2 regions of the Pseudoclavibacter sp. RFBA6 genome follow, and region 1 is predicted to be linked to the other one. Evidence: predicted binding sites of a transcription regulator. Region 1 holds the regulator's gene; the other holds the start of a gene.
What was found. The regulator LexA, encoded in region 1, represses DNA repair genes until DNA is damaged. The targets are predictions, from matches to a motif close to TCGAACANNTGTTCGA.

Region 1 (15,314 bases):
TCGCTCGGATGGAAGTGCTCAGGCAGGGACGGCATGGGTCAGCGCCTCTCGACTCAGGACGAGACGTCGAGCGCTTCGACCAGCGTGAAGGCCCCGGAGTAGAGGGCCTTGCCGATGATCGCACCCTCGAGCCCCTGCGGGACCAGCCCACGAAGAGCGACGAGGTCATCGAGACTCGAGACGCCACCGGAGGCGACGACAGGTCGATCGGTGCGGTCGAGAATGTCGCTCAGGAGCTGCAGGTTCGGGCCCTGAAGCGTGCCGTCCTTGGTCACGTCGGTCAAGACGTAGCGAGCGCAACCGGCTTCTTCGAGGCGCTCGAGCACCGTCCAGAGGTCGCCGGCATCACGCGTCCAGCCACGCGCCGCGAGCGTCGTGCCCCGCACGTCGAGGCCCACGGCTATCAGCTCGCCATAGCGGGCGATGACGCTGGCGGCCCACTCCGGGTTCTCCAGCGCCGCCGTGCCGAGGTTGATGCGGCTCGCACCGGCTTCCACCGCGCGCTCGAGCGACTCGTCGTCGCGGATCCCGCCAGAGAGCTCGACGTTGACGTGCTTGGCGGCCCGAATGACGCGCTTGATGACGCCGCGGTTCTCACCGCGCCCGAAAGCGGCGTCGAGGTCGACGAGGTGGATCCACTCGGCGCCCTGCTCGATCCAGTCCTCAGCCGCATCGACGGGGTCGCCGTAGTTCGTGGCCGAGTCGGCTTCCCCCTGAACCAGGCGGACGGCCTTGCCACCCGCGAGGTCGATTGCGGGGAAGAGCACGAGCTCCGGTGACGTGTTGAATTCGCTCACGAGCGTTGGTTCCTTGTTCTCGTTCAGAGGCGCCTGGATGTCGACGCCGGAAGGGCAGGCCCTGGCCGTCCGGGCAATAGCGTATCGGCAGGCGGTCGCACCGTGCGCCGAGGCGAGCGGCCTAGGCGCTCGTCGGGAGCGTCTCGATCCAGTTGCGGAGCAGGCGGACGCCAGCCTCGCCGGACTTCTCGGGGTGAAACTGCGTGGCCGAGAGCGGGCCGTTCTCGACGGCCGCGATGAAGCGCTCGCCGTGCTCCGCGTACGTGACGAGCACCGGGCGGGCCTTGGGATGAGGCTCGAGCGGCAGCTCGTGCGCCGCGTATGAGTGCACGAAGTAGAAGCGCTCGTCGGCGATGCCTGCGAAGAGCTTGGAGTCGGTCGGCGGCTCGACGAGGTTCCAGCCCATGTGCGGAAGCACGTCCGCGTGGAGCTCGGTCACTTCCCCCGGCCACTCGCCAAGGCCCTCGGCACGCTCCCCGCCCTCGATGCCGCCATCGAAGAAAATCTGCATGCCGACGCAGATACCGAGGACCGGGCGACCGCCGGCGAGCCGCCTGCCGACGATCTCGCCGATACGCTGCCGGTTGATGGCCTCCATGACGTGCGCGAAGCTGCCCACGCCCGGAACGACGTAGCCGTCGGCGTCGTAGGCCGCAGCACGGTCGGCGGTGAGCGCGACGTCGGCTCCCGCGGCTTCGAGCGCCTTGACCGCCGAGTGCACGTTGCCGGACCCGTAGTCGGCGACGACGACGCGCGGGCGAGCGGCCCCGGTCACAGGGCGCCCTTCGTCGAGGGGATGCCGACGACCTCGGGGTCGAGGCGCTTCGCAGCACGGAAGGCTCTTGCGAAGGCCTTGAACTCCGCCTCGGCGATGTGGTGGGGGTCGCGCCCGCGGATGAGTTCGATGTGCACGGTCAGACCCGCGTGGAAGGTGATCGCCTCGAAGACGTGGCGCACCATCGCGCCAGTGAAGTGACCGCCGATGAGGTGGTAGACGAACGCCTCAGGCTCCCCCGTGTGCACGAGGAACGGCCGCCCTGAGATGTCGACGACTGCCTCAGCCAGCGACTCGTCGAGAGGAACCCGGGCGTCGCCGTACCTGGCGATGCCGGACTTGTCGCCGAGGGCCTGCCGGATCGCCTGGCCGAGGACGATCGCGGTGTCCTCCACCGTGTGGTGGACATCGATCTCCGTGTCACCGGTGGCGCGGACCGTGAGGTCGGTGAGCGAGTGCTTCGCGAAGGCCGTGAGCATGTGGTCATAGAACGGCACGGACGTCTGGATGTCGGCGGTGCCGGTGCCGTCCAGGTTCAGGCTCAGCTCGATGGAGGACTCGCTCGTCGCTCGCGAGAGCGTCGCAGTGCGTGGCGTCGTGGTCATCCCTCCAGCCTAGGCCTTCCCGGCGTTCGTGATCTCGGCGAGAGCGTCCAGGAAGGCGGACGTCTCCGCGCGTGTTCCCGCCGTCACCCTGAGCGTGTTCGGGATCCCGACGTCGCGGACCAGGATGTCGCGTTCCAGCAGCCGGGAGAAGGTGCCTGCCGGGTCGTCGACGCCCCCGAAGAGCACGAAGTTCGCCCCGGACTCCCACGGCGTGAAGCCGAGCGCCGGGAGCTCTCGAACAAGGCGGTCGCGCTGCTCGCGGATGGCGTCGACCTGCTGCAGCATGATCTGGGAGCACTCGAGTGCGGCGGTTGCCGCGGCCTGCGTGATCGCGGACAGGTGATAGGGAAGGCGGACGAGCCGCACGGCATCCACGACGGCGGGGTCAGCCGCGAAGTACCCGACGCGAGCGCCCGCGAACGCGAATGCCTTGCTCATGGTCCTGGAGACGACGAGCCGCTCGCGTCCGGGAAGCAGCGAGAGCGCGGTCTCCTCGCCGTCTGGGAGGAACTCCGCGTAGGCCTCGTCGACGATGAGGATGCCGTCGGTCGCCTCGTAGGCCGCGGCGATCACGCTGAGGTCGGTCGCGGTGCCCGTCGGGTTGTTGGGCGAGCAGATGATCGTGATGTCGGGCTGCTCCCGCTCGATGGCCTCGGTGACGAGCTCTGCGGTGAGCGTGAAGTCATCGGCCCGCGGCACGGGCACCCAGGTGGACCCCACCCCTTGCGTGAGCAGCGGGTACATCGAGTAGCTGGGCGTGAAGCTGAGCACACTCCGACCTGGCCCCCCGAAGACCTGCATGAGCTGCTGCATGATCTCGTTGGAGCCGTTTGCCGCCCACACCTGCTCGGGTGAGATGTCGTGGCCGAGGTAGACGCTCAACTGTTCGCGGAGCGCTGTGAACTCGCGGTCCGGATACCGGTTGAGGCCCGGGAGCTCGCGGGCGATCGCCTCGATGATGCGTCGTGCGACGACCTCTGGAACCTGGTGCGGGTTCTCATTGACGTTGATGGCGACGCGCACTGGTCGCTGAGGCGCTCCATATGGGGTGAGTCCGCGAAGATCGTCGCGGATTGGCAGGTCTTCGAACGAGGTCACCGGATAAGCCTACGACGACGCCCCCGCCACGCCGCGGCCGCGGTGTCCGTCGAGGACATGTGTGACGTCAGTCGAGGGGCAGCGCGAGACGCTGGCCGGCCTGAACCGTGCCGTTCTCGAGCGCGTTGAGCTTGGAGATCTCGACGATGACGTCACGGACGTCGGCGTCGCCTGCGATCTCCTCGGCGATACCCCAGAGGGTGTCGCCTGCGCCGACCGTGACGTACTCGAACTCGACATCGGCTGCCTCGCTCGACGCCGCTGCAGACGTCATGTGCGTGGCGCCGAGCGCGATGGCGGCAGCGACGGGCAGCGCGGCAAGCGCCAGGACGACCCGGCGGCCTCGAACGGTGAGGCGGAGCGGTGCGACAGTGTTGTTCATGATTCCTCCTGATTCGTCCACATCTTCGAGTGGTCGAATGTATGTACTGAATATAGCTACGAACAAAGTGTCAAGTCAAGGTCGAACGTTCGAATCTGCCGAACATTCCTCCACAACACTCGAAGAAATGTTTCATAGCTGCGTGCACCCTCGGTAGGGTTGGCGCTATCAGGCAGTGCATCATCTGCCACCGACATTCCGTGTCGGAGAGCGGACGGAGACGACATGGCCAAGAAGCCAGCGAGCGACATCTACAGGAAGCTGACCGAGAAGCAGGAGCGGATCCTGACCTGCATCATCGAGTCGGTGCGCACTCGCGGGTACCCGCCGAGCATGCGGGAGATCGGCGACACGGTCGGGCTGGTCTCGCTCTCGAGCGTGACCCATCAGCTCGGGCAGCTTGAGAAGTTCGGCTACATCAAGCGGAACCCGGGCATGCCACGAGCCCTCGAGGTGCTCGTGCATTTCGACCACGCGGACGACGGAGACTCGAACGACACGGCGGAGGCCGCCTTCGTGCCCGTCGTCGGTCGCATCGCTGCCGGCATCCCGATCACGGCGGAGCAGCAGGTCGAGGACGTCTTCGCGCTCCCCCGCCAGATCGTCGGCAAGGGCGAGCTCTTCCTGCTCCGCGTGGTCGGCGAGTCGATGATCGACGCCGCCATCTGCGACGGCGACTGGGTGGTGGTGCGGTCACAGCGCACTGCCGAGAACGGTGACATCGTCGCCGCCATGCTCGACGGCGAGGCCACCGTCAAGACCTTCCGCAAGCGGGACGGACACATCTGGCTGCTCCCCCGCAACAGCGACTTCGAGCCGATCCTCGGTGACGAGGCGGAGATCCTGGGCAAGGTCGTCGCCGTGCTCCGCTCCATCTGATCCTGCCCGGAGAAGTCCCACCTGAACGCAGAAGAGCGGCAAGCCCATTGGGCTTGCCGCTCTTCTGCGTGTGGCGCTCAGTCGCGCTGAGGCGACTCAGCCCGCGACGGTGAACTGCTCGAACAGGCCGAGCTGGTCGGGGTTCACTCGCGCCTTGAGGCGAGTGCCCCCCTCCTCGTGGCCCAACTCGAGCACGGCGCCGCGCTCGTGGAGGTAGGAGACGAGGTCACCTCGTTCGAACGGCAGCAGCACGTCGATCGTGACCTCCGGTGTCGGGAGCAGCTCCGCGATTCGCGCGAGCAGCAGGTCGATGCCCTCGCCGGTGTGCGCAGATACGAAGATGCCGTCGTTCGCGAGGCCCTGCAGCTCAAGGCGCCGGTCGCTGTCGACGAGGTCGGCCTTGGTGAAGACGATGATCTCCGGAACGTCGTGCGCCTCGACCTCACCGATGACATCGCGGACCGTCGCCAGCTGAGCGGCCGGATCCGGATGCGAGGCGTCGACGGCGTGCACGATGACGTCGGCCGCCTGCAGCTCCTCGAGCGTCGAACGGAAGGCCTCGACCAGCTGGTGAGGCAGGTTCCGCACGAAACCGACGGTGTCGGCGATCGTGTACGGACGGCCGTCCTCCGTAGATGCCTTGCGCACCGTCGCGTCCAGCGTTGCGAAGAGCACGTTCTCGACCAGAACTCCCGCATGAGTGATGCGGTTGAGCAGGCTCGACTTGCCGGCGTTGGTGTAGCCGACGATGGCGACGGCCGGCACCTGGTTGCGCTCACGAGTCGCGCGCTTCACGTCGCGGGCGTCCTTCATGTCCGCGATCTGGTGCCGGAGCTTGGCCATCTTCGTGCGAATGCGCCGACGATCGAGCTCGATCTTCGTCTCACCGGGACCCCTCGACCCCATTCCAGCTCCGCCGCCGACCTGCCCACCAGCCTGGCGGGACATCGACTCACCCCAGCCTCGGAGGCGCGGGAGCATGTACTCCATCTGCGCCAGCTCGACTTGAGCCTTGCCCTCACGGCTCTTCGCGTGCTGGGAGAAGATGTCGAGGATCACGGCCGTGCGGTCGATGACCTTGACCTTGATCTCGTCCTCGAGCGCACGCCGCTGGCTTGGTGCGAGCTCCGTGTCCGCGACCACCGTGTCGGCCTCGAGGGCCGCGACGATCTCCTTCAACTCCGCGACCTTGCCTCGGCCCAGGTACGTGGCCGGGTCTGGGTTCGGGCGCCGCTGGAGCACGCCGTCGAGGACGACGGCGCCCGCTGTCTCCGCGAGGGCCGCCAGCTCCTGCATGGAGTTCTCGGCCTCCTCGAGGGAGTTTCGGCGGTAGACGCCGACGAGGACGACCCGCTCAAGACGCACCTTGCGGTACTCGACCTCGGTGACGTCCTCGAGTTCCGTGCGCAGGCTCTCGACGCGCCTTAGTGACTGGCGCGCCTCACGCTCGAGCTGGTCGCCATCGGATTCGCCGTCGTACCCCGTGCTCGCGCCGTCCTGCAGTGCCTGCGCACGCCCGGACGAGAACAGGGTCATGGTCGCGCCCGGCTCTTTCGCCGCTCGAAGGATTCGGTCGATCGCGTCGTTGCTCTCGCCTGGAGGAGTTTCAGAATCTCGCATATTCGTAGGATTCTACGCCGGTGCTAGCGTCTAGGGGTGACCGCTCAGCATTACTTCTCAGCAACCCCGGACGGCCCGCTCGAGCGGCGAAGCATCCAGGTCAGGCTCCGGGGGCGAGCCGCGACCGTGACCACGGCGGGCGGCACCTTCAGCCCGGAGCATCTCGATCGAGGAACCCAGGCGCTGCTCGCCGCCGCCCCGAAGCCTCCAAGCACTGGCACGGCGGTGGATCTCGGCTGCGGCTGGGGCGCGATCAGCCTGGCCCTGGCGCTCGAGTCGCCCGAGCTCGACGTGTGGGCCGTCGATGTCAACGAGCGAGCACTCCTCCTGACCCGTGAGAATGCGGAGAACCTCGGCCTCGATCGGATCAGGGCATTCCTGCCGACGGATGTCCCCTCGGACGCCCGCTTCGACCTCATCTGGTCCAACCCGCCCATCAGGATCGGGAAGGACGCGCTGCATCAGCTGCTCATCGACTGGCTCCCCCGCCTCAACGCAGACGGCGAGGCATGGCTCGTCGTCGCGAAGAAGCTCGGCGGCGACTCGCTGCAGGCGTGGATCGCGAAGCAGTTCGGTCCGGAGCTGTCCGTCGAGCGCCACTCGACGGACGCCGGATTCAGAGTGCTGCGGGTGCGGCGAGCTCAGTAGCGAGGTCGTCCTCGACAACGCCGGTGAAGGCGATCTCGGCCGGCCCGGACAGGAACACGTGCTCGACGCCGTCGACCGGCGCGACGGTGACCTCGAGTACGCCGCCCTGCACGCGCACCGACCACACGTCCGGTGCTCCTGCACCAGCCCAGGAGCGGACCGCAAGCGCTGACGCGACCGCGCCGGTGCCGCAGGAGAGCGTCTCGCCGACACCTCGCTCGTGGACGCGCATCCGGATGTGCCCGACCCCGTCCTGGACGAGCTGGTCGTGCGGCACCACGAACTCGACGTTGGCGCCGAGCTCGGGCGCAGGCTCGATGAGCGGGGCGTGGAAGAGCTCGAGACGATCCAGCTCCTCCTCGCTCGAGAGGGCCACGACGACGTGAGGGTTGCCGACGTCGATGCCGAGGCCCGGTCGGGACACACCGATGTGCGGCACGGTCACCAGCGGCTCTCCGCCCTCAAGACGCCACGGACCCATGTCGACGCGGAAACCGTCGCCCTCGCGCTCGACGATCCGGAGCCCAGCGCGCGTCCCGATCTCGAGACGCTCCCCCGCCGCCAGCGTCGCCAGACCGGTCTCGGTGAGGAATCGAGCGAAGGCGCGGACCCCGTTGCCACACATCTCGGCGATGGATCCGTCGCCATTGCGGTAGTCCATGAACCACTCTGCACGGGGGTTCGCCGCCTGCAGCTCGCGGCCCTCCGCGAGGTGCGCGGAGCGAACGGCGCGGATGAGCCCATCGCCGCCGACGCCGAAGTTGCGGTCGCACAGCCGCGCCACGCGCTGAGGTCCGAGCTCGAGTTCGCCATCCGGGTCGGAGACGAGGACGAAGTCGTTGCCGGTGGCCTGCGCCTTGGTGAACGCGAGTTGTGTCATGGCGTCAATGCTACGGACATCTGACGCGGCCCGTGCGCAGCGAACGCGGCATCAGAGTCCAGCTGCTTCGATGATGCGCTGGGCGGCGAAGCCCTCGCCGCTGTGCGCGCGGACGGCCGTGCGGTAGCGACGGAACCAGGAGACCTGTCGCCTCGCGTACTTCCGAGTGAGCATCTGCGCCTCCGCGATCGCCTCCGCGCGAGTCATCTGACCTCGAAGTTGCGCGAGTGCCTGCTGGTAGCCGATGGCTCGTCTCGCGGTCGTGCCGCGTTCCAGGCCGGCTTCCGCCAGCGTCTCCGTCTCTTCCAGGAGTCCGCTGTCCCACATCCGCTCCACCCTGGCGTCCAGCCGCGGCGTGAGCACTTCGCGGTGCTCCTCGACGACGGCGAAGGTCACGTCACGCCAGGTCGCCTCCTGGTCGGGCAGCTGCGCGCTGAACGGCTCGCCGGTGACCTCGATCACCTCGAGCGCACGGACGAGACGACGACCGTTCCGCGCGTCCATCGTGGCTGCGGCGGTCGGGTCCAGCTCGCGCAGCCGTGCGAAGAGCGGGCCAGGTCCGTCGCTCTCCAACTCGGCGTCGAGCCGCGCGCGGATCTGCGGATCGGTTCCGGGGAATCGCAGGTCGAAGCACACGCCGGCGATGTAGAGCCCGGATCCGCCGACGAGGATAGGCACGTCTCCTTCGTCTTCGATCTGCTCGATGAGAGCCCTCGCGCATTCCTGATACCAGGCGACGCTCGCGTCCTCTGTGACCTCCAGGACGTCGAGGAGGTGGTGCTGCACTCCCTCGCGTTCCTCGACCCTGAGCTTCGCGGTGCCGATGTCCATGCCGCGGTACAGCTGCATGGCGTCGGCGTTGATGATCTGAGCTCCTCGACCTGCGGCGCGAAGCCGCGCGGCCACCTCGAGCGAGAGCTGCGACTTGCCCGTGCCGGTCGCTCCCCCGATGGTGATGAACACGGTCAGGCTCGCCGGCGCGTCGGAAGACCGAGCGAGACGCGGCTCTGGGCTCCTCCCGGCGTCGGTACCGCGCAGCTCTCCGCGAGCGAACGATCCCAGGCGTCCCCCGCCGTCGTCCGGCGGACATCGAGGTGGGGCGAGCGAGCATCGGCCACGAGGTGGAACGACGCCGCGGTCGTGATCTCGGCGGTCACGACGTCCCCGGGTCGCGGACGCTCCGCATCCGTCGGCACAGAGAAGTGCACGAGCCTGTTGTCTTCAGCTCGCCCGGACATGCGATGGGTCTCGCCGTCCTTCTTCCCCTCGCCGGCGCTGACCAGGATCCGCTGCACCGAGCCGACGAGCTTCTCGTTCTCCTCGCGGCTGATGCGGTCCTGCAGTGCCATGAGCCGCTCGTAGCGCTCCTGCACGACCGCCTTCGGCACCTGATCCGGCATCGCGGCGGCGGGCGTGCCCGGCCGGATGGAGTACTGGAAGGTGAAGGCACTCGCGAATCTCGAGGCCTCGACGACGCGCATGGTCTCGGCGAAGTCCTCTTCGGTCTCACCCGGGAAGCCGACGATGATGTCGGTGGTGATGGCAGCGTGCGGCATCTGCTCTCTTACCTTGTCGAGGATGCCGAGGAACTTCGTGCTGCGGTACGAGCGCCGCATGGCTTTGAGGATGCGGTCCGAGCCGGACTGCAGTGGCATGTGCAGCTGCGGCATGACGTTGGGGGTCTCCGCCATGGCATCGATGACGTCCTGCGTGAAGGCGGCGGGGTGCGGGCTCGTGAAGCGCACGCGTTCGAGGCCTTCGATCTGCCCGGCCGCGCGGAGGAGCTTGCTGAATGCCTGGCGGTCGCCGAACTCGACCCCGTAGGAGTTGACGTTCTGCCCGAGCAGCGTGACCTCGATCGCGCCGTCGTCGACGAGCGCACGCATCTCGCCGAGGACGTCTCCTGGCCTGCGGTCCTTCTCCTTGCCTCGGAGGGACGGCACGATGCAGAAGGTGCAGGTGTTGTTGCATCCCACTGAGATGGACACCCACCCGGAGTACGTCGAGTCGCGCTTGGTCGGCAGCGTCGACGGGAAGACGTCGAGGGATTCGAGGATCTCGAGCTGGGCCTCGTCGTTGTGCCGTGCCCGCTCGAGGAGGCTCGGCAGCGCCCCCATGTTGTGTGTTCCGAAGACCACGTCGACCCACGGGGCCTTTTCCAGGATCGTTCCGCGATCCTTCTGGGCCAGGCACCCGCCGACGGCGATCTGCATGCCTTCGTGTTCGCGCTTGATCGCAGCCAGCTGCCCGAGGTTGCCGTAGAGACGGTTGTCCGCGTTCTCGCGGACGGCGCACGTGTTGATGACGACGACGTCTGGTTCGAGGCCGTCGGCTTCGACGTACCCAGCAGCGCGCAGCGAACCGGACATGCGCTCGGAGTCGTGCACGTTCATCTGACAGCCGAGCGTGCGCACTTCGTAGCTCCTCGGCGACCCGTCTGGTCTGCGTGCAGCTGGGGAGGGTGCGATGGGTGTGGCTGTCTCGCTCATGATCCGCCAATTCTACGTTCGCTTCACGATGGCGCACTGCCACCGCTACGCTGGCGGGATGCGAGCCATGACCACTGATGACGGCGTCACACCGGCGACTTCTCTTGCTCTCCAGAGGGGGCTATTGCAGACCGATGCTGGCCGCGTTGAGGCGCGCGGGGAGCGTTCGGGTGTCATCTCGGCGCCGAGCGGGGCCCTGTATGTCGGACCGGCGGGCGGTGAGAACGGAGTCGACGGTCTCGTGCTGAAGGTGGGCGGCGGTCCGCTGCAGACGGTGACCACGGTGGTCACCGATGAGTCGGGGGCCTCGACCCTCGAGGCTCTGACGATCTCGATGCACGATGAGCCTGAGCGCTGGAGGGACGCGCCTCGCGATGAGGCGTACTGGCATTCTCTGCCGAGCGAGCTCCAGGGCGAGGTTCCGGTTGTCGAGCCGCGCCATGGGCTGCTGATCGTCTGCGACGCGGGGTTGCGCGATCAGTACCGACAGAGCGAGTTCGCCTGGGATCGGTGGGTGGATGAGGTGGTTGCTCCGGCAGCGGCGTCGCGGGGGCTGCCCGTGACGGCCGTGGAGTTCGCCGGGCGGAGCGAGGTGCTCCTGGCCCTCGGGGCGACGTCGTTCCCGTCGGGTGCCGCGGTGTTCGCGGGTTTCGACGCCAACCTTCAGATCGCGGCCCTGCACCTGTCGCCCGTCGCCGAGCGGGAGCAGGAGGCCGCGATCCTGGCGGTTCGCCGCGCTCGCGCGGCCTTGCGCGACGGCGAGCCGTCGCGTGCGGCGACGCAGGCGATGGCTGCCATCTCGGCCCTCGAAGCGGAACGGGACCTGCGCGCGGCAGGTCGCGTGGGCTTCGTGCTGGCTGAGGCGCACGATCGGGCTGGTGCTCCAGCTGCGGCTCGGCGAGCCCTCGAGGAGGCCCTGGTCCGCCTCGAGGTCGCCCGCGACGCTGAGGGGCAGCGCGTTGCGCTGGCGCTACTCGACGGGAGTGGCGCCGAAGAACACGCCGGCTGAGTCGCTCGCAGGGCGGCGCGTCCTGGCACCTCCCTGGACGGCTTCCCTAGCGGCGGCGAACGCGACGCCTGCGGAGTATCCGCGCCTGGCGAGGAACCCGGCGATGCGACGGATCGCCGCGTCTGGCTCGACCCCGGTCACTCGCCTGGCGCGCTCGGTGGCGAGTTCGGTGGCGCGCTCGAGCTCGTCGTCGCGATCGATCTCGGCGAGCGCCTCCTGGATCGCTTCCGTGGACAGGTGCCGGTCGCGAAGTGCGCGCTCGACGCCCTGGATGCCCGACCGCTTCTTGTCTCTGGCCTTGTGCACGAGCAGCTCGGCGAGTCTGAAGTCGTCGAGGTAGCCGAGCTCAGTGCAGCGTTCGATGATCCGCTCGGTCTCGTCGTCGTCGAGCCGAAGGGATGCCTCGTACTCGGCGGCTTCGTCGGAGCCGTCCTCGGGAGCCTGCGCCCCCCTCGGGTCCTCACCTCGCCAGTCTCGGAGCAGTCGCCGCGCCTCCTCGGTCGACCGGTCGCTGCGTGCGAGCGCACGGACCAGCGTCTCCTGCGCTTCTTCGACAAGCCGCAGCCGAGATTCCGAGTCCATCCCAGCGGGCACGACGGCCGTGAAAGCCTGTGTCTCGCCTTGCCCGCCTGGGATGGAAACGAGTCTCGGGGTTCCGCCAGTCGAGGGGCGGGACTGTGCCGCAGAGCTGGCAGCGTCTCGCATCGTCGGACGCGACGGGGCTGGCTCAGTGGTCGGCTCGACCGGATCAGCCTTCGAGGCTGACTGACGGCCCGCGGGCGACGCCCCGAAGAGGGGCGTCACCGGAGCGAGCTCGTCGGTCATGCGCCGCGCCGCTGAGCGACCTTCGCCTCGGCGGCGACAGGCGCGAGCGGTGCCTCGACGGCCTCGGCGGGCGCGTCGACTGGCTGGCCCACACCGAGCTTCGCCAAGATCTTGCGCTCGATCTCTTCGGCGATCTCGGGGTGCTGGATAAGGAAGTTGCGGGCGTTCTCCTTGCCCTGCCCCAGCTGGTCGCCTTCGTAGGTGTACCAGGCGCCCGACTTGCGCACGAGGCCGTGCTCGACCCCGAAGTCGATGAGCGAGCCCTCGCGGGAGATGCCGACACCGTAGAGGATGTCGAACTCCGCCTGCTTGAAGGGCGGTGCCATCTTGTTCTTGACGACCTTCACACGGGTGCGGTTGCCAACGGCGTCGGTGCCGTCCTTGAGGGTCTCGATGCGACGGATGTCGAGGCGGACCGAGGCGTAGAACTTCAGTGCCTTTCCACCGGCGGTGGTCTCGGGGCTGCCGAAGAAGACACCGATCTTCTCGCGGAGCTGGTTGATGAAAATGGCGGTGGTCTTCGTCTGGCTGAGCCCACCGGTGAGCTTGCGGAGCGCCTGCGACATGAGGCGCGCCTGAAGGCCGACGTGGCTGTCGCCCATCTCTCCTTCGATCTCCGCCTTCGGCACGAGGGCTGCCACGGAGTCGATGACGACGAGGTCGACGGAGCCAGAGCGGATCAGCATGTCCGTGATCTCAAGCGCCTGCTCGCCGGTGTCTGGCTGAGCGACGAGGAGGGCGTCGATGTCGACGCCGAGCTTCTTCGCGTACTCGGGGTCGAGCGCGTGCTCGGCGTCGATGAACGCCGCGATGCCGCCGGCACGCTGCGCGTTCGCGATGGCGTGGAGCGTCAGCGTCGTCTTACCCGAGGACTCCGGGCCGTAGATCTCGACGATGCGGCCGCGAGGGAGCCCCCCGATGCCGAGCGCGACGTCGAGCGCGACGGATCCGGTCGGGATGGTCTCAACGGGTGCGCGCTCGTCGCTTCCGAGGCGCATGACCGACCCCTTGCCGAACTGGCGGTCGATCTGGGCGAGTGCGGCGTCAAGTGCCTTTTCGCGGTCTGCTGGGTTTGGCATGGTGGTGGTCCTCTCGGAATGTGGCGGTCGCCTCTCGGCTGTCGCGCGCTGATGGAGAGCGCTGACGACAAGGCGGATCGGGTTCCTTGGCTACTCGACACTCACGCTAGAGGCGACCACCGACATTCTGTGATCGAGGTCCCTCATCTGTGGACAAGTCTCCGAGGAGTCCGACGTGAACACCCTACGCGCTTAGAACATTATTTCGAACACCCGACAGGCGTGTCGGACGGACGGCAGCAACTCCAGAGGTCGAGATCAGTCCCGAGTTCGGGGATCTATCGTGCCGACGCCGTGGCGCCTGGACTCTGGCACCCCAGTATCCGCGCAGAGCGCGAGCCAGATGTCGCGGGGCTCGACTCCGTCGTCAAGCGCCTGCTGGGCCGTGCGGTCTCCGACGGCCCCGAGCACCAGGTCTCGCATCAAGGAGCGCCCGTAGGCGTCACCGAATTCGTCGACCACGGCCCTGTCGAACTCGCTCTTGCGCATCCCCCAAGCCTACGCCGACGGCGCCGCAGCTGATGCTGCGGCGCCGTCGGCTACTTCTCCAGGCGAAGGGCAAGCCTGAGGGTCGTCTCGCTAACGCGTGACGAGCGGCTTGCGAACTCCGAGCAGGAGGTCGTCCGGAACCGTGTCCGGGATGCTCGTGTCAAAGCGTTCGTGAACGGCCAGACGGTCGCCCACTTCGCGATAGATGGTTGAGAGGGGGGTCTCGAGGGCTTCCGCCACCGAAGCGAGGATTTCGCTCGAGGCTTCCTTCTGCCCGCGCTCGACCTCACTCAGGTAGCCGAGTGCAACCGAGGCGCGACCTGCGACCTGCCGGAGCGTGTGCCCCTTGCGCAGGCGCACATCGCGCAGGACTTCACCGATCTCTTGACGCGCTAGGACCATAGCGGGGTCCTCCTTACTGCCGTATGCCAAGAACTGTAACTTACGAGACTTCGTGGAGACTTCGTCACGCTGAGAACAACCAAGCAAACATCGATGGTATTCCTGAAAGAAAGCCGAATGTTGAGGCGATTCGACTCAACCTTCGAGGACGCTCCGCTCACGATACCGCGTCAGTGTTCCACGAGCATTTCGAGCACGTTGTGAACGGCCGCCTCGACCGTGGCACCGCGGACCCGCTGCCGACTGCCGGCTGGGTCGTCGAGGCGGACGAGCGAAGAGAAGTCGAGCTCGACGACCTTGTCGCCGAAGAGTGAGGAGATGCCGACGAAGACCACACCGGGAGCTCGGCCCGCCTGCGACTGCGGGCCTGCGACGCCCGTGGTCGAGAGTCCGATGTCGAGGCGCTCGCCACGTCCAGCGGCAAGAGCGGTCCGCGCGCCGAGGGCCATGGCGGCGGCTACGTCCGGGTCGACCGGCCCGCGCTCGGCCAGCAGGTCCTCGTCGACCCCGAGCAGCGAGTGCTTGAGTTCGGTGCGGTAGGCGACGATGCCGCCCGCGAGCGATGCGGACATGCCAGGGATCTTGACGAGCTCTGCGACGAGTGCGCCACCGGTGAGGGACTCGGCGACACCGATGCTGAGGCCGGCCTCGAGCAGCACGCGCCCCAGCTCGATCGTCTGCGGGAGTGCTGGGGTGATTCCGCCGGTCATCGCTGGTTCCCGTCATCGGCCCGTAGCTCGGGCGTTTTCTTGTTCTGCGGTCGGTAGGCCTGCCAGAGGTAGTCGATCCCGGACCACACGGTGAGGATGAAGGCCGCCGACATGAAGACGACGTTGAGCCAGTGCACCCAGTCCCCGAAGACGACCCAGAGCGGAAGCAGCGCGAGTGAGATGGCGAAGGCCTGGACAAGCGTCTTGAGCTTGCCGCCCCGCCCGGCAGGCAGGACGCGCTTCTTGGCGACCGCAAGCCGCCAGACGGTGATGCCCAGCTCGCGCACGAGGATGATGATCGTCACCCACCACGGGAGCTCGCCGAGCACGGAGAGCATCACCAGCGCGGTGCCGGTGAGCGCCTTGTCGGCGATGGGGTCGAGGAGCTTGCCGAGGTCCGTGATGAGGTTCCGGCTGCGGGCGATGTGCCCGTCAAGGCTGTCGGTCGCGATGGCCACGATGAACAGCACGGCCGCCGCCCAGCGCCAGGCACCATCGGTGTTGCCGTCCAGCAGGAGGAACCACACGAAGACGGGCACCAGCAGGATGCGCGCGATCGTGATGAGGTTCGGCACGCACCAGTTGCTCACCGGCCCGTCGCCTCCACGGAGTATTCGACCGGTCATG
Region 2 (15,314 bases), on a different contig from region 1:
CCGAGCTTGATCTGCAGGAAGAGGTCGTTCAGGGCGGTGCCGCCGAGCACCATGCCGCGCACGGTCTGCGGGTTCTCGTACCGCATGAGCGCCGCCTCCGGCAGTGGGTTCACGGCGATGATCTTGCCGCCGTTGATCTTCGCCTTCTCGAGCGCGGTCAGCATGCGGGGGTGGTTGGTGCCGGGGTTCTGGCCGGCGATGATGATGAGGTCGGCCTCGTGGATGTCCTCGAGGCTCACGGAGCCCTTGCCGATGCCGAGTGTCTCGCCGAGGGCCGAGCCGCTCGACTCGTGGCACATGTTCGAGCAGTCCGGGAGGTTGTTGGTGCCGAGGCCGCGCACGAACAGCTGGTAGACGAACGCGGCCTCGTTGGAGGTGCGGCCCGACGTGTAGAAGATCGCCTCATCAGGGGTCGACATCTGCGCGAACTCGTCGGCGATGATGTCGAAGGCCTCGTCCCAGCTGACGGCGCGGTAATGGGTGCCGCCCTCGTCGAGCAGCATGGGGTGCGTGAGGCGGCCCTGCTGGCCGAGCGAGTAGTCGTCCCATGTGCGCAGCTCCTCGATGGAGTGCTCGGCGAAGAAGCTCGGCGGGATGCGCCGTTTCGTGGCCTCCTCGGCGACGGCCTTCGCGCCGTTCTCGCAGAACTCCGCGGGGCTGCGGTGCTTGCCTTCCGGCCACGCGCATCCGGGGCAGTCGAAGCCGTCTTTCTGGTTGATGCGCAGCAGGGTGCGGGCCGTGCGGGTCGGGCCCATCTGCGCCGTCGTGACCTTGAGCGAGTTCAGCACAGCTGGGATGCCGACGGCCGTGATCTTGGGCTCCGAGAACATCGCTGCGGTCTCGTCGATGTTCTCCACGATGCGCGCAACACCGTCGACCGGCTTCATGTGCTTCTCTGGATGCTTCGGTTCGGGCATCGTTGCTCCTCCCGGGGGAATGCGGTCAGTCTACGCGCGGAGTGCTGGTGTCGATCGCTGCCTGTGTTCCCAACGCCCCGGGCTCGCAGGCGGTTGGGAACACAGGCGGCGATCACCCGGATGCAGCTACCTCACGCGCGCACTGGCATCCGGTGCGAGGTCGACGCGGCGCAGCAGTTGCGCATTGGCGGCGACGACGATCGTCGAGAGCGACATGAGCACCGCACCGACCGACATGGGCAGGATGAACCCGACGGGTGCGAGGATGCCCGCCGCGAGCGGCACAGACACCAGGTTGTAGCCGGCCGCCCACCACAGGTTCTGCTTCATCTTGCGGTAGCTCGCTCGCGACAGCGCGATGACGGAGAGCACGGAGCGGGGGTCGTCGCTCGCGAGGATCACCCCGGCGGACGCGATGGCCACGTCCGTGCCCGCGCCGATGGCGATGCCGACGTCGGCACGCGCGAGGGCAGGGGCGTCGTTGACGCCGTCGCCGACCATCGCGACCTTCTTGCCCTCGGCCTGCAGCTCGGCGACCTTCGCCGACTTGTCCTCGGGCCGTACGCCGGCGTAGACGCGGTCGACGCCGAGCTCCTCGCCGACCGCGCGGGCGACGGCTTCGGCGTCACCCGTGATCAGGACGACCTCGATACCCAGGCGGTGGAGAGCATCCACTGCATCGCGCGACTCGGGACGGATCTCGTCGGCCAGCTTGAGGCCGCCCACAACCGCGCCGTCTCGCACGACGTGCAGGATGATCGCCCCATCTGCGCGCCACGCATCCGCTTCGCTGATCTCGGACGCGTCAAGCGCCTCGAGGAGGCGTGGCCCGCCGACACGAACCTCGCGGCCGTCGACGGTCGCCGTGACGCCGACTGCCGGCGATGAGCTGAAGTTCGATGCCGTGGGCACGGTGAGGCCGCGCGTCGAAGCCGCTCGGACGATGGCCTTGGCAAGCGGATGCTCGCTGTCGGTCTCCGCGGCGGCCGCGATCGCGAGTACCGCGTCGGCCGTGGGTGCATTTGTCGAGCCGCCTGCGATCGCGATCTCGGTGAGCGTCGGCTCGCCCATCGTGAGGGTGCCGGTCTTGTCGAAGAGGACGGCGTCGACGGTGCGGGTGCTCTCGAGCGCGAGTCGGTCCTTGATGAGGACGCCGCTGCGCGCCGCCTTCTCCGTCGCGATCGACACGACGAGTGGGATCGCGAGGCCCAGAGCGTGGGGGCAGGCGATGACGAGGACCGTGACGGTGCGCATGACGGCGGCGTCCGGGTTGCCGACGAGCGTCCAGACGACGGCCGTGACGGCGGCGGCAACGAGGGCGAACCAGAACAGCCAGGCGGCAGCTCGATCGGCGATCCGCTGCGCTCGCGACGTTGAGCTCTGCGCGTCGGCGACGAGTCGCTGGATGCCGGCGAGGGCCGTGTTGTCGCCAGTCGCCGTGACGCGGATGCGCAGGCCGGAGTCGGTCGCGACCGTCCCCGCCGTAACTGTGTCGCCGACGCCGCGGGACACGGGCCTGGACTCGCCGGTCACCATCGACTCGTCGACGTCGGCCCGCCCCTCGGTGATCCTGCCGTCCGCCGGCATGCTCGCACCTGGGCGAACCACGACGATGTCGCCCACCGCCAGCTCGGCGGGGGAGACCTGCACGATGCGATCACCCTCGACCCGCTCGGCGCTGTCCGGCAGCAGCGCAGCGAGGGAGTCGAGCGCCGACGTCGTCTGCGCGAGCGAGCGCATCTCTATCCAGTGGCCGAGCAGCATGATGACGATCAGCAGCGCGAGCTCCCACCAGAACTCGAGGTCGTGATGCAGAAGGCCGAGGCTCGCACCCCACGACGCGGCGAACGCGACGGTGATCGCGAGCGCGATCAGCAGCATCATGCCGGGCTTGCGGGCCCTGAGCTCACTGACCGCGCCGGTCAGGAAGGGGCGGCCACCCCAGACGTACATGACGGTGCCGAGGATGGGCGCGACGAGGCCCGCGCCCGCGAAGCCGGGGATCTCGTAGCCGAGCAGCATCGCGAACATGCTCGAGAAGCCGACGACGGGCACGGCGATGACGAGGTTGATCCAGAAGAGGCGCCGGAACTGGGCGACGTGATCCGCGCCGTGGCCGGCGTGGCCGCCATGGCCGGCGTGACCCGCGTGGCCTGCCTGGTTCGCGGTAGTCGCGTGTCCTTCCTGGCCGTGCTCGTGGGCGTGCGGTTCGTGCTGGGTGCTCATGTGGTTCTCCTCGGCATGCGCGACGTGGTGCATCCATCTGTGATACCCCGTGGGGGTACATGGGTCAACGGGGCACGGCGCCGATGCATTCCCGAACTTGACTCTCCCGTTAGGGGAGGCGGCAGGCTTGAGGCATGCTCACCATCGGGGAGTTCGCGACGACAACCGGCATCAGCGTCAAGGCGCTGCGGCATTACGACGAGACGAAGGCGCTCGTCCCGTTCGAGGTGGATGCGGCGACCGGGTACCGCAGATACGCCGAATCGCAGGTGCGCGACGGTGCCCTCCTGCAGACGCTGAGGGTCGCCGGCGTGCCGTTGCCTGCCGCCGCGAAGGCTGTTCGAGACGGCGACACGGCCGAGGTGCTGCTTCGCCATCGGGCGGAAGTGCTGCAACAACGTGACGCCGAGGATGCGGTCATGACGGCAGCGGATGCAGTGCTCACCGCATTTGCGCGCCCGGTTGTCGTCGAGGAGCGGCATCTTGGCGCCACACCTTTCGTGGCGCTCGTCATTTCGCTGCCCGCCGACCTGGGTGCAGCTGGCGCTGACCTCGGGGGCGGCCGCGCGGTGCCGACTGACGAGGACGCCAACCGGGGATTCGTCGAACTGCATGGGCGCATCGTCGAGGCTGGGCTCGAGCCGGGGTCCGGGTTCTGGACGACCTTCCGGGAGGCCCCGGGCAGCACGGCGAGAGCATCTGAGCTGCAGATGCTGCTCTGCTGGCCGATCGCGCGCATCCCGCAACCGGGCGACGCGTCGTGGGACGACGAGCGCACGCTCGTCGGCGAGCTGCCGCCACGGACCGAGCTTGTTGCCGTGTGGCGGTCGGACGGTGCTGATCTGCCCGAGGGTTCCGTGCATCCTGCCGCTGTCGCTCTCTTCGACGCGCTCGCGGAGCGCGGGATGGCACTCACGTCGCCGGAGGTGCGCCAGAGTGTCGTCGGCGAAGATGCACAGAACTTCGTCGTGGAGGTCGCCGTCACGCTGCCGTGACGCTGCCCCGCGTCGCCCCAATGTCCGGCGTCGCCGCGCATCCGCCCGATCGCTGCCAGTCAAGTGGCCCGTATGGCCGAGGCTTAAGGGCGACTTGGCTGGCAGCGACCGAGGCGTGCGGTGGCTCAGGGGCCACTTGGCTGGCAGCGATCGCCCTCGAAGCATGTTGCAGCTCGGGACTGCGGAAACGGTGGCAGCGATCGGGTGGCGGATGCGCGGGCACGGGGCACGGGTGCAGGGTGAGTGGGTGCGGGGTGAACGGGCGGGCGTTCGCGTGGGTGCGCGGGCGCGGGCGCGGCCCCGCCTACTACCATTGCGAGTTCGGAGGTCACCATGGCGAGAGCATCGCTTGTTCAGTCGGTCAGCGACCGGCTCCTCGACGACATCATCTCGGGGGAGCTGCCACAGGGCGCGCCGCTGCCGCGCGAGATCGACCTCGCCGAGCGGCTCGGCGTCAACCGTCTGACGCTTCGCGAGGCGCTCAAGACGTTGCAGGCGCAGGGCGTCGTGCAGCCGGTTCCCGGCACTCGCGGCCGCGTGCTCCCGATGGAGGACTGGACGGGCATCGAGCCGCTGCTGCGTGCCGCGACGTCGACCGAAGGCAAGGCGCAGGCGTCGGTGCAGCTCGTGCAGCTCCGGCGGATGATCGAGACCGGTGCGTGCGAGCTCGCGGCGCCCCTGCGCACGGATGACGACCTCGAGCGGCTCGAGGCGTGCCTCGAGGAGATGCGCGCCGCATCCGCCGCCGACGACGTGCACACGTTCGTGACGGCCGACATCGCGTTCCATGACGTGGTGCTGCGGGCCAGCGGCAACCCGTTCCTGCGCGTGCTGCTCGAACCGCTCGGTCGCTTCCTGTACGAGCGTCGGTACGAGACCTCGGCCGTGCCGCAGGTGCAGGTGAACGCGATCCGCGAGCACGCAGCGATCCTCGAGGCGCTCCGCTCGGGCGAGGCGGCAGCGTCGCGCGCGGCGATGGAGTCGCACATGCAGCAGACGGCGGATGATCTCCAGCAGTACGTGTTGAGGCCTCGCGCCTGAGCGCACGCATGACCCCGCGCCTGGCCGCTCGCCGTCTTCCAGCACGGCCAAGTCTCCTGGCCTGGCGGGGGTCAGCTGTCACGACGGGCGCGCTGGTTCTCCGCTCATCCGTGCCCCCATGATCCGGGATATCAGATATCTCCTTGACAACCCCCTCTGGCGGGCGCAAGATATCTGATATCCGATTACAAGGGAGTTCTCTGATGGATGAAACCCGACTGCTCGAGCAGTACCCCGCACCAGTGCGCGTCGATGCCGCGGAGGTCGCCGACCGGGTCCGCGAGTCCGGAGTGACCCTCATCGTCCTCGACGACGACCCGACCGGGACGCAGTCGGTCGCCGACCTCCCCGTCCTCACCCGCTGGGAGCAGGACGACCTCGTCTGGGCGCTCGAACAGGGCCGCGACGCCGTCTACGTGCTGACCAACACCCGAAGCCTGGACGCCGAGTCCGCCGCAGCGCGCAACCGCGAGATCGTCACCGCGGCCCTCGCCGCAGCGGAGCGCCTCGAGCGCCGCGTCGCCTTCGTGAGCCGCGGCGACAGCACGCTGCGCGGCCACTACCCGCTCGAGACCGACGTCATCGCGGCGACGCTCGAAGAGCTCGGCGGCCCGGTTCCCGACGGCGTCCTCATCGTCCCCGCCTTCCCCGACGCCGGCAGGGTCACCATCGGGGGCATCCACTACTACCGCCAGAACGGCGCGCTCGTGCCCGTCGCCGAGACGGAGTTCGCGAAGGATGCGACGTTCGGGTTCCGCAGCTCCGCTCTCCCCGAATGGGTCGAGGAGAAGACGAAGGGCCGCTGGGCGGCCGCCGACGTCACCGTGCTCTCGCTCGACATCATCCGCCGCGGGCCGGAAGCGGTCGCCGCCACGCTGCAGGATGCGCGCGGCGGCCAGCCAATCGTCGTCGACGTGGTCATCGAGGACGACATCCGCATCGTCGCCCTCGGGCTCGAGCTCGCAGAGGCCGACGGCAAGCAGTTCCTGTACCGCGTCGGGCCGCCGTTCGTGCGCGCCCGCATCGGTCAGGAGATCGCCACGCCCCTCGAGCCGGCCCAGCTCGCTCGCGACAGTGCGGACGCGTCAGCCGCCGGTGGCCTCATCGTCGTCGGCTCGCACGTCGACCTCACGACCCGGCAGCTCGCGGCCCTGCACCGGGAGCACCCCGACCTCCCGACCGTCGAGCTCTCCGTCTCGGCGATCATCGACGCCGACCGTCGCGACGCGCACCTCGACCACGCCAAGGCGCGCGTCATCGAGGCGCTCGCGACAGGCGACGTCATCCTCCACACGAGCCGCGAGCTCGTGAAGACCGACGACGCGGATGCGTCGCTCGCGATCTCGAGGAACGTCTCGGCCGCCGTCTGCGAGGTCGTCGCCCACGCGCTGCGTGAGACGCCGCCGAGCTTCGTCATCGCGAAGGGTGGCATCACCTCGAGCGACGTCGCCACCAACGGCCTCGAGATCCGCCACGCGGTCGTGCGCGGCCCCATGCTGCCCGGCATCGTCTCCCTCTGGCAGGCGGTCGGGGGGCCGGCCGACGGCATCCCCTACGTCGTGTTCGCCGGCAACGTCGGCGACGAGGACTCGCTCGCGCGAGTCGTCGAGAAGTTCCACGCGAGCGCCGAGACCGGCGTCGGCCCCGCGGCCGGCGCGGCAGCATCCGCATCCGCACCCGTAGCCAACTGATCAGCAACAGCGCTGAGACCTCAACACGCACCGAGAAACGAGCAACCATGACTTCCACTTCCACCTCCACCTCCACCTCCACCTCCACCTCCACCTCCTACTCCGTCGCCGTCCTCGGACTCGGCGCCATGGGCCTGCCGATGGCGACGCGCCTCAGCAGCCAGCTGACCGTCAACGGCTTCGACATCGCGCAGCCGCGCCTGGACCTCGCGGCCGCCGCGGGCATCGCGCCGCACGACTCGGCGGCCAGCGCCGTCGCGGGCGTCGACGCGGTCCTCCTCGCTGTCCGCAACGGCGAGCAGCTGCACGACGTGCTCTTCGGCGCGAACGGCATCGCCGACAAGCTCGACGAGGGAGCCGTCGTCATCCTCACGAGCACTGTCGGCACCGACGGCATCGCCGACGTCGTCGCCCGCCTCGAGCAGCACTCCGTCGAGCTCGTGGATGCGCCCCTGTCGGGCGGCCCCGTCCGCGCGGGCCAGGGTGACCTCCTCATCGTCGTCGGCGCGACGCCCGCCGCCCGCGAGAAGGCGCAGCCCGTGCTCGAGCTGCTCGCATCCACGCTCACCGTCGTGGGCGACCGCCCCGGCGACGGGCAGGCGCTCAAGACCGTCAACCAGCTGCTGTGCGGCGTGCACATCGCGGCCGCGGCGGAGGCGCTCGCCCTCGCCGAGCGCCTCGGGCTCGACCCCGAGAAGACCCTCGAGACGCTCGGGGCGGGAGCCGCCGGCTCGTTCATGCTCGCGAACCGCGGGCCGCGCATCCTGCAGGCCTACGACGAGGACGGCGCCGAAGTGCTCAGCCGACTCGATATCTTCGTCAAGGACATGGGCATCGTCGGCAAGGCGAGCCGCTCCGTCGGACTCCCCACGCCGGTCGCCGCGGCCGCCGAGCAGCTGTACCTCCTCGGCCAGGCGCAGGGTCTCGGCGCATCCGACGACTCAGCCGTCATCCTCGCCCTCGCCCCCAAGGCCACCGACTAGGACTCAGACGGCCCCAGACACCCCGCCGGCGAGAGTCCTGCTCTCGCCGACCCCGCTCTCGTCACACCCACGCTCTCGTCAAAGGAGACGGACTTGTCCACCCTGCTGCTGCTCACCATCGGCGTCGGAGGAATCGCATTCCTCCTGCTGCTGATCATCAAACTCAAGGTCCACGCCTTCCTGGCGCTGCTCATCGTCAGCATCCTCGTCGGTCTCGCGACGGGACTGCCGCTCGTCACGATCCCCGAAACCGACCTTGAACCGGCGAGGCTCGGCATCATCGAATCGATCATCGCCGGGATGGGCGGAGTGCTCGGCTCGGTCGCCATCCTCGTCGCACTCGGTGCGATGCTCGGCAAGATCATCGAGATCTCCGGCGGCGCGTCGAGCCTCGCCGGCCGGTTCACGAAGATCCTCGGCCCGAAGCGCGTCGCCGGCGCACTCACCGCGGCGGCGCTCGTCCTCGCGATCCCCGTGTTCTTCGACGTCGGCTTCATCATCCTCGTGCCGATCATCTACGGCTTCTGCAAGGCCGCCGGCGTCAACCCCGTGAAGTTCGGCCTCCCCATCGGCGGCATCATGCTCGCCGTGCACGTGTCCGTCCCACCGCACCCGGGCATCGTCGGCGGCTCCGGCATCCTCGGGGCCGACCTCGGCTGGGTGACCATCCTGGGCCTCGCCGTGTGCCTGCCCCTAGCCGTGGTGGCGCACTTCCTCTCGAAGTGGCTCAACCGTCGCGACTTCACGATGCTGCCGAGCACCGCTGCCTCCTTCGCGGCGTTCGGAACCGAGAAAGGCGCTGAGTCGGTCGTCGACGGATCTGGCGCGCTGACGTCCCCTGTCGCAACCTCGACGAAGACCGGCACCGTCGCACCCCCGAGCTCGGGAATGATCATGGCGCTCATCCTGACCCCGCTGGTCATGATCGCCCTCGGCACGGTCGGCGCCACGCTGCTCCCATCGGGCGACCCCGTCCGCAACGTGCTCGGCTTCATCGGCGCGCCCCTGTTCGCGCTGCTCGTGACAGTGCTGCTCGCGAGCTTTTTCCTCGGATTCCGCCGAGGATGGAACGCAACCCAGCTTGGCGAGGTCATCGAATCGGCCCTGCCGCCCGTCGCGATCGTCATCCTCGTATCCGGAGCCGGTGGGTCGTTCGCCCGCGTGCTCACGGAGAGCGGCATCGGAACGGCGCTCAGCGAGACGCTCCTCGAGACGGGAATGCCGCTCATGCTCATGGCCTTCCTGATCTCGCTCGCGCTGCGAGCCGCCCAAGGGTCGGCGACCGTGGCGATCCTCACGACGGCCGGGCTGCTCAGCGCGTCGGTCCTCGGCGGCGACTACTCCACGATCCAGGTCGCGCTCCTCGCACTTGCGATGTCCTTCGGCGCCCTCGGCCTGTCGCACGTCAACGACTCCGGCTTCTGGGTCGTGACGCGCTATCTCGGCCTGAGCGTCGCGGATGGCCTCCGCACCTGGACGGTCCTCACAACGGTGCTCGGCCTCGTCGGCTTCCTGCTCTGCTCCGTCGTCTGGCTGATCGTGGGCATCGCGTAGCCCCACCCCACCCGACCCGCGCACGCATCCGCCGCCGCACTCGATCGCTGCCAGTCAAGTAGCCCCTATGGCAGAGGCTGAAGGGCCACCTGGCTGGCAGCGATGGAGTCGTGCGGCGGCAATTGGGCCACTTGGCTGGCAGCGACTGCCGAACGGATGCTGCGGGCGCGGGCGTGGGGACGGATACCGGGTGGGTACCGCGGGCGCCACAACCCCGCAGCTAGGCTCGGGCCGTGGTCGAGTTCGTCGTGTTCTGCCTCCCCGGGCTGGTGTACGTCCTGGTGCAGTCGCGTGGGGAGCACCGAACGCTGCGCTCAGCGCTCGAGAGGCTCGGCGCATCCTGGGGCTCAGCTTCCGCCTACCGCTGGGCGGCGCTGCTCCTCTTGCCGCTGCTCCTCACCGGTTGGCTCGCGATAGTGCTCATCCCGGAGGAGGCGCTCGCCGCGCCTGGAGTCACCGTCGCTCGGGTCACGTCGGTCGGCGTCGCGGCGTCAGTGGTGCTGCGCGCGGTCGGTGAGGAAGTCCTCTTCCGGGGTCTGCTCGGGGGAATCTTCGTTCGGCGGCTCGGTTTCGCCGTCGGGAACCTCGTTCAGGCGACGCTGTTCGTACTCCCGCACTCTGCACTGCTGCTCATCGACGTCCGCCTGTGGCCGATCATCCCAGTGCAGTTCGCGGCGGGGTGGATGCTCGGCTGGCTGCGCGAGAAGACGGGCACGTTCGGTCCAGGTGCCGTCGTGCATGTCGTAGCCAACCTCGCGGCTGGCTTCATCGCAGGATGATCCCGTCGGCAGGTCCTCAGTAGCCCGAGTTGTTGCCCTGGTCGAAGCGGATGCGCGTCGGGGGAGGCCCCGGGTTCTCGGCCCGGCGCCGGCGCTCGTCGGGGGAGAGTTCTGAGTCGCGAGGCGGACGAGGTGCTGCGCGAACCATCCACACGACGAGGAAGGTGACCGCCAGGAAACCGAGCGCGATCACAGCGACCACTAGCAGGGGGTTCTCGGCCACGGGATACTCCGCTCGCTCGGGCGCTGGGCGCGCGTCTTCCGGCGATCCTCGCACGCCAGCCCGACGGGGGCTCCTGCATCCGCGCCATCCCAGGCGCGATCACAGCCAGTCAAGTGGCCCTCTGGAGGTGGTCTGAAGGGCCATTTGGCTGGCAGCGATCGAGGGCGAGGTCGCGGTAGGGGCCATTTGGCTGGCAGCGATACGCGAGTGGGCCGTGTCTAGCGCATGGACGCATCCACTCGGAACCGCGGCCGCGAGCATGCGCCCGCGGCCCGGGGCAGACCTACGGCGCCTGCGGCCCCTTCTGCACGGGGATGACGCCCGTGCGGGCCGGCGGGTTCGGGAAGAACCAGAGGATGGCGCCGGAGAGGATCCAGATGATGGCCATGCCGGCGACGAGCCAACCAGCGTCGAACCCGGCGATGAGGCCTGCGACCGCTGCGCCGATCGCGGCGGCGGTGACGCGCAGTCCTGCCCCGATGGTGAAGACCTGGGAGCGCACGTTCGGCTTGCTCTCCTTGTCGCGCAGCAGCATCATGGCGGCGTTCGCGGGCGCCGCGAAGAGGCCGGCGACGAAGACGGCGGCGAACGTGAAGCCGACCGGGAGCGCAGGGACGGCGATGAGGAGGAACGCGCCCGTCGCGACGAAGCCCATGCCCATGACCCACACGGGGCCACGCGTGGTCCAGGTCCTGATGGCCATGAAGAGCGCGCCGGCGAGGCCGCCGATGGCGTAGGCCGTGACGATCCAGGCGGCGGATGCTTCGGAGCCGGTGCGTTCCAGGGAGATGGCGATCGCTGCGATGCCGAGCGCGCCACCGGCGATCTGGCTGACGGTGCCGGCCGTGGTGACGATCGCGATCGGCTTGTGCCGCACGAGGTAGGTCATGCCGCGGGCGATGGTGCGGCCGAGCCCTTCGACGGCGCCTTCCTTGGGGTGCATCCGGATGCCGAATCCGGCCATCGCCCCGATGAACGCGAGGGCTGCGAGGAGCACCATCGCGAGCCGAGCGGACCCGGCGAGCGGGATCGCGAGCGCGGCCAGTGCGGGCCCGCCGACCGAAGCGATCGTGTAGGACAGGGCGTCCTGCGCATACGCCTTCCGAACGGGTTCGATGTTGTCCGGCGCGAAGCTCGAGAGGCCGCCCATGTATGCGGGGGTCACGAAGCCGGCAACCGCGAGGATGAGCGCGATCACGCCGATCGGCAGGGTGCCGAGCTGCGACGCGAACAGGTACGCGGCGGCGGTGATGGCACCGCCGATGATGAGGAGCAGGCGGGGTCGGCGCATCCGGTCGAGGAGCGCGCCGACGAGCGGCGCCGCGATGACGCTCGGGAAGAGGGCGACGGCGACGAGGAACCCGCCGACCGCGACATCTCCGAGCTGTTCGACGGCGAGGAGGGGAAGAGCGACGACCGCTCCGGCGTTCGCCAGTCTGAGGGGGATCGAAGTCGACTGGTACCGCCAGATGCCGCTCATCTGAGAACTGAACTCCTCACTGCAACGCCGTCAGAGACGCGGCAGACGATGCCGCGGAAACCCAGCCTACGTCTCGCGGGAGGCGTGGGGCGGCGCTGCGAAACGTGCCGCAACGAGTCGAGGCGGGGGTTGTGAGGGGCGGTTCGCGCGGTCCGGTTTCGTCTCGTTCGGCGTTCAGTCGCCGAGCTTCTGGTCGAAGTCCTTCGGCGCGAGGGCGAGCGCTTCGGCTTCCTCACGGCTCAGCTGCTGAGCTTCGCGCCGCGACTTCCGTGCGTTGAGGAGGTAGTGGATGCTCGTGGGCACGACGGTCGCGAGGACGGCGAGGATCAGGATCACGTCGATGTACTCGCGGATGAAGTCGCCGAGCACGGGCACGTAGCCGAGGAGGTAACCGGCGAAGGTGAGGCCGGACCCCCAGATGAGGGCGCCGATGAGGTTGTAGATCGTGTACTTGCGGTAGTCCATCTTGCCGACGCCGGCCGCGACTGGAGCGAACGTGCGGACGATGGGCACGAAGCGGGCGACGATGACGGCGAGGCCTCCGAAGCGCTCGAAGAACGCGTTGGTGCGTTCGACGTTCTTCATGCTGAAGAGGCCGCTCTCCTTGCGTTCGAAGATCCTCGGGCCGGCCTTACGGCCTATCAGGTAGCCGACCTCGCCTCCGAGGAACGCGGCGAAGCCGATGGCGAGGCACACCCACCAGATGTCGAAGCCGATGCCGGGGTAGAAGGCGAGGAGGCCGGTGATGAGGAGCAGTGTGTCGCCGGGCAGCAGGAATCCGACGAGGAGGCCGGTCTCCGAGAACACGATGAGGCAGACGACGAGCAGCGCCCAGGGGCCCGCGCCGTGAATGATCGTTTCGGGGTCGAGCCAGGGGAAGAGTGTGGGAACCACGGAAGATGCATCCAGTCGCAGAATTCTTGAGGTGAACGAAGGGTATCCCCTGCGGATGGGCGAAGAGGGGGCGATTCCGCCAAGCGCGGGCGTCGATCGTGGTGCAGCTCGCGGTCTGGACGTCCAGGCAGGGGGAATCGCTCGCCAACGTGCGCGGGTGTCTCCCCGTCGCCGACCTCGTCGACTGGGCGTGTGTCGACGTCGAGGACGTGCCGCCGGGGCCGTGGCTCAGGCTGGTCACCACCTCCGCGGTGCAGTAGGCGGGCCGCGAGTGGCACCGCGGGGTCGGGATGTCGGCGGTGGGTCGTAGCTTGAGGAGGCGGCGGTGAGTGCGTCGGCGCTCCTGCGCGTGGGGCCGCGTCGGAGAGAATCTACTGTGGATATCTCGTAGATATATTCGAGAAAATAGTAGAGTGGAGCTGGATCTTGGGGGAGGTCGAGATGAGAGATGAAACGCAGAATCTGCGCGGCGACGAGGCCTCGTGCTCGGGCGCGCTCGGTGGTTCTCCTGCTTCGGCTGTTCGTCCTTGCTCCGATGCCCCGGGGGAGGCCGGAGTCGGACCCCGGATGAGTGACGTGCCGTTTCCGGCAGGTGTTGCGGCGTCTGTTCGCGAGACCGCTGTCAACGCGACTCCGGGAATCGAGGCGCTCATCGACGGGCGCCGTCCCGTCGCATCCCTCCTCGACGCCGAGTTCTTCGCCGCATTCGAAGAGCTCGCCGCTCGCAAGCGGATGTTGGACGCGACCCTCCTCGAGATGACTGCCGAGCTGCTCGGGCGCGACGAGGTCACCCCCCTGGCGTTCTCGGGGTCGCTGGTGCGGCGCGGCGGCTTCCGGTCGGTGCACGAGGCCGTGCAGCAGACGCTCGGGCTCCGTCGAGGTGAGGCGGGCGTCCTGCGAGAGCTCGCGGACGCGACTCGCGAGACGATCAGCATGACGGGTGAGCCGCTGCAGCCGACGCGGGGCCACGTCGCGGTCGCCGTCGCAGAAGGGCGAGTGACCCTCTCACAGGCATCAGCGATCGTCAGAGGGCTCCGTGAGGCCTATGGTCGCGCTGATGCCTCCGGTCTCGATCGTGCGGAGTACGAGCTCGTGCAGGCAGCCTGTGGACTCACGCCAGAAGACGACGAGCCCGCCTCGCCGGAGCGCCTCGCCAAGCAGGCGGCCGTGTGGGTTGCCTTCCTCGACCCCGACGGTGCGGAGCCGAACGCGGAGCGCCAAGCCGAGAAGCGCGGTCTCTCCTTCACGCGCCGCTCCGACGGTATGGTGCAGGGGCGACTCCTCGCGACGCCCGAGCAGGGCGAGATCCTGCAGCGAGTCCTCGACGCGTACCTCTCGTCGAGGCGCGATCACGCCTGCGACGAGGAAGACGCCGGCCATGACGCCACGCTTCGTGCGTCCGGTGCAGTCGGTGCGTCCGGTGCAGTCGGTGTGCCCGATGCGTCCGGTGTGCACGAGCCTGAGGCGCCGATCCAAAACGAGCGCAGCCCATCCCAACGGCGCATCGACGCGCTCGTGTCGGTGTTCGCGCAGCATGCTGAGTCCCCGGGCGCGCCGCGCACGGGCGGCGAGGCTCCGACCCTGGTCGTCTCGGTCACTCGCACAGGGCTCCTCGGAGCCATCGACAGCCTGACCGATGGGCCGCGCTTCGAGCACTCCGGCGAACCGGCCCCGATCGAAGTCGCAAGGCGCATCCTGTGCGACGGAATCGTCCGGGCCGCCCTCGTCGACGACGACGGAGAAGTGCTCAAGCTGGGTCGCAAGCGACGACTCTTCAGCCCCGCTCAGCGAAGAGCGATCTTCGCCAGAGACGGCTGGTGTCGGGCACCCGGGTGCGAGTTCCCCGACGACATGGTCGAATTCCACCACGTCAGACCCTGGTGGCAGGGCGGTCTCACCGACACCCGCAACGGCATCGCGTTGTGCAGCTTCCACCACCACGAAGTCCACCTGGAGAGGCTTGCCATCGTGCCCTCGACCGACCGCGCATGGAACGTCGAACCCGCAACGGGGCCACGGAACAGGCGCAGCCAGATTCGCGCGCGTGACAGCGCGGCGCGCGCCGTGGAGTTCAGTACCTCCGTACCCGAGCTCGTCGCCGGCACCGCCGCCAACGCCGCCGCCGGCACCGTCGCCGGCACCGCCGCCAACGCCGTCGCCGGCACCGCCGCCAACGCCGTCGCCGGCACCGCCGCCAACCCCGCCGCCAACCCCGTCGCCGGCACCGCCGCCCAGGCGCTGTCGACCGGCGGCTTGCGAGACTAGGCGCATGCCACGAATCCGCGAACTGCACTTCCCACCCCTCGAAGTGATGAAAGGTCGTTGGGCACTGGCGGCCGCCATAGAGACGGCGATTCTCGGTGAGAACAGCCAGAACGCGCGCGCCGACCGCCACGGCTGGTTCTACTCGGACGGCGGCGGCAGCTGGGCTCGCCTCACTCCACTCGCCGACGGCCGCGCCGTGCTCAGCGGCATCGACCGCGACCACTCCGAGACGCATCAGACGGGCATCGACCCCACCGCCGGCCTCC

Region 2: a site for LexA is predicted at 13,169-13,184, ahead of C5C17_RS15375 (HNH endonuclease signature motif containing protein). Genes of this name have one in related genera too.

What each region holds. Positions count from the first base shown of each region.
Region 1 is NZ_PSUA01000011.1:29,228-44,541, forward strand. Features, by position in the region: gene C5C17_RS08705 (SseB family protein) at 1-35, opposite strand, end outside; gene priA (bifunctional 1-(5-phosphoribosyl)-5-((5-phosphoribosylamino)methylideneamino)imidazole-4-carboxamide isomerase/phosphoribosylanthranilate isomerase PriA) at 54-797, opposite strand; gene hisH (imidazole glycerol phosphate synthase subunit HisH) at 919-1,572, opposite strand; gene hisB (imidazoleglycerol-phosphate dehydratase HisB) at 1,569-2,177, opposite strand; gene C5C17_RS08725 (histidinol-phosphate transaminase) at 2,187-3,275, opposite strand; gene C5C17_RS08730 (LysM peptidoglycan-binding domain-containing protein) at 3,343-3,657, opposite strand; gene lexA (transcriptional repressor LexA) at 3,883-4,536, shown strand; gene hflX (GTPase HflX) at 4,633-6,156, opposite strand; gene C5C17_RS08745 (class I SAM-dependent methyltransferase) at 6,193-6,804, shown strand; gene dapF (diaminopimelate epimerase) at 6,773-7,684, opposite strand; gene miaA (tRNA (adenosine(37)-N6)-dimethylallyltransferase MiaA) at 7,736-8,653, opposite strand; gene miaB (tRNA (N6-isopentenyl adenosine(37)-C2)-methylthiotransferase MiaB) at 8,650-10,173, opposite strand; gene C5C17_RS08765 (hypothetical protein) at 10,241-11,182, shown strand; gene C5C17_RS08770 (regulatory protein RecX) at 11,144-12,007, opposite strand; gene recA (recombinase RecA) at 12,004-13,086, opposite strand; gene C5C17_RS08780 (DUF3046 domain-containing protein) at 13,345-13,575, opposite strand; gene C5C17_RS08785 (helix-turn-helix domain-containing protein) at 13,666-13,977, opposite strand; gene C5C17_RS08790 (CinA family protein) at 14,148-14,687, opposite strand; gene pgsA (CDP-diacylglycerol--glycerol-3-phosphate 3-phosphatidyltransferase) at 14,684-15,313, opposite strand.
Region 2 is NZ_PSUA01000015.1:140,182-155,495, reverse strand. Features, by position in the region: gene C5C17_RS15430 (FdhF/YdeP family oxidoreductase) at 1-887, opposite strand, end outside; gene C5C17_RS15425 (heavy metal translocating P-type ATPase) at 1,044-3,143, opposite strand; gene C5C17_RS15420 (MerR family DNA-binding transcriptional regulator) at 3,278-4,138, shown strand; gene C5C17_RS15415 (FadR/GntR family transcriptional regulator) at 4,472-5,179, shown strand; gene C5C17_RS15410 (four-carbon acid sugar kinase family protein) at 5,380-6,870, shown strand; gene C5C17_RS15405 (NAD(P)-dependent oxidoreductase) at 6,918-7,853, shown strand; gene C5C17_RS15400 (GntP family transporter) at 7,947-9,407, shown strand; gene C5C17_RS15395 (CPBP family intramembrane glutamic endopeptidase) at 9,641-10,186, shown strand; gene C5C17_RS15390 (hypothetical protein) at 10,203-10,409, opposite strand; gene C5C17_RS15385 (MFS transporter) at 10,693-11,889, opposite strand; gene C5C17_RS15380 (DedA family protein) at 12,064-12,783, opposite strand; gene C5C17_RS18700 (hypothetical protein) at 12,882-13,043, shown strand; gene C5C17_RS15375 (HNH endonuclease signature motif containing protein) at 13,360-15,048, shown strand; gene C5C17_RS15370 (hypothetical protein) at 15,053-15,314, shown strand, end outside.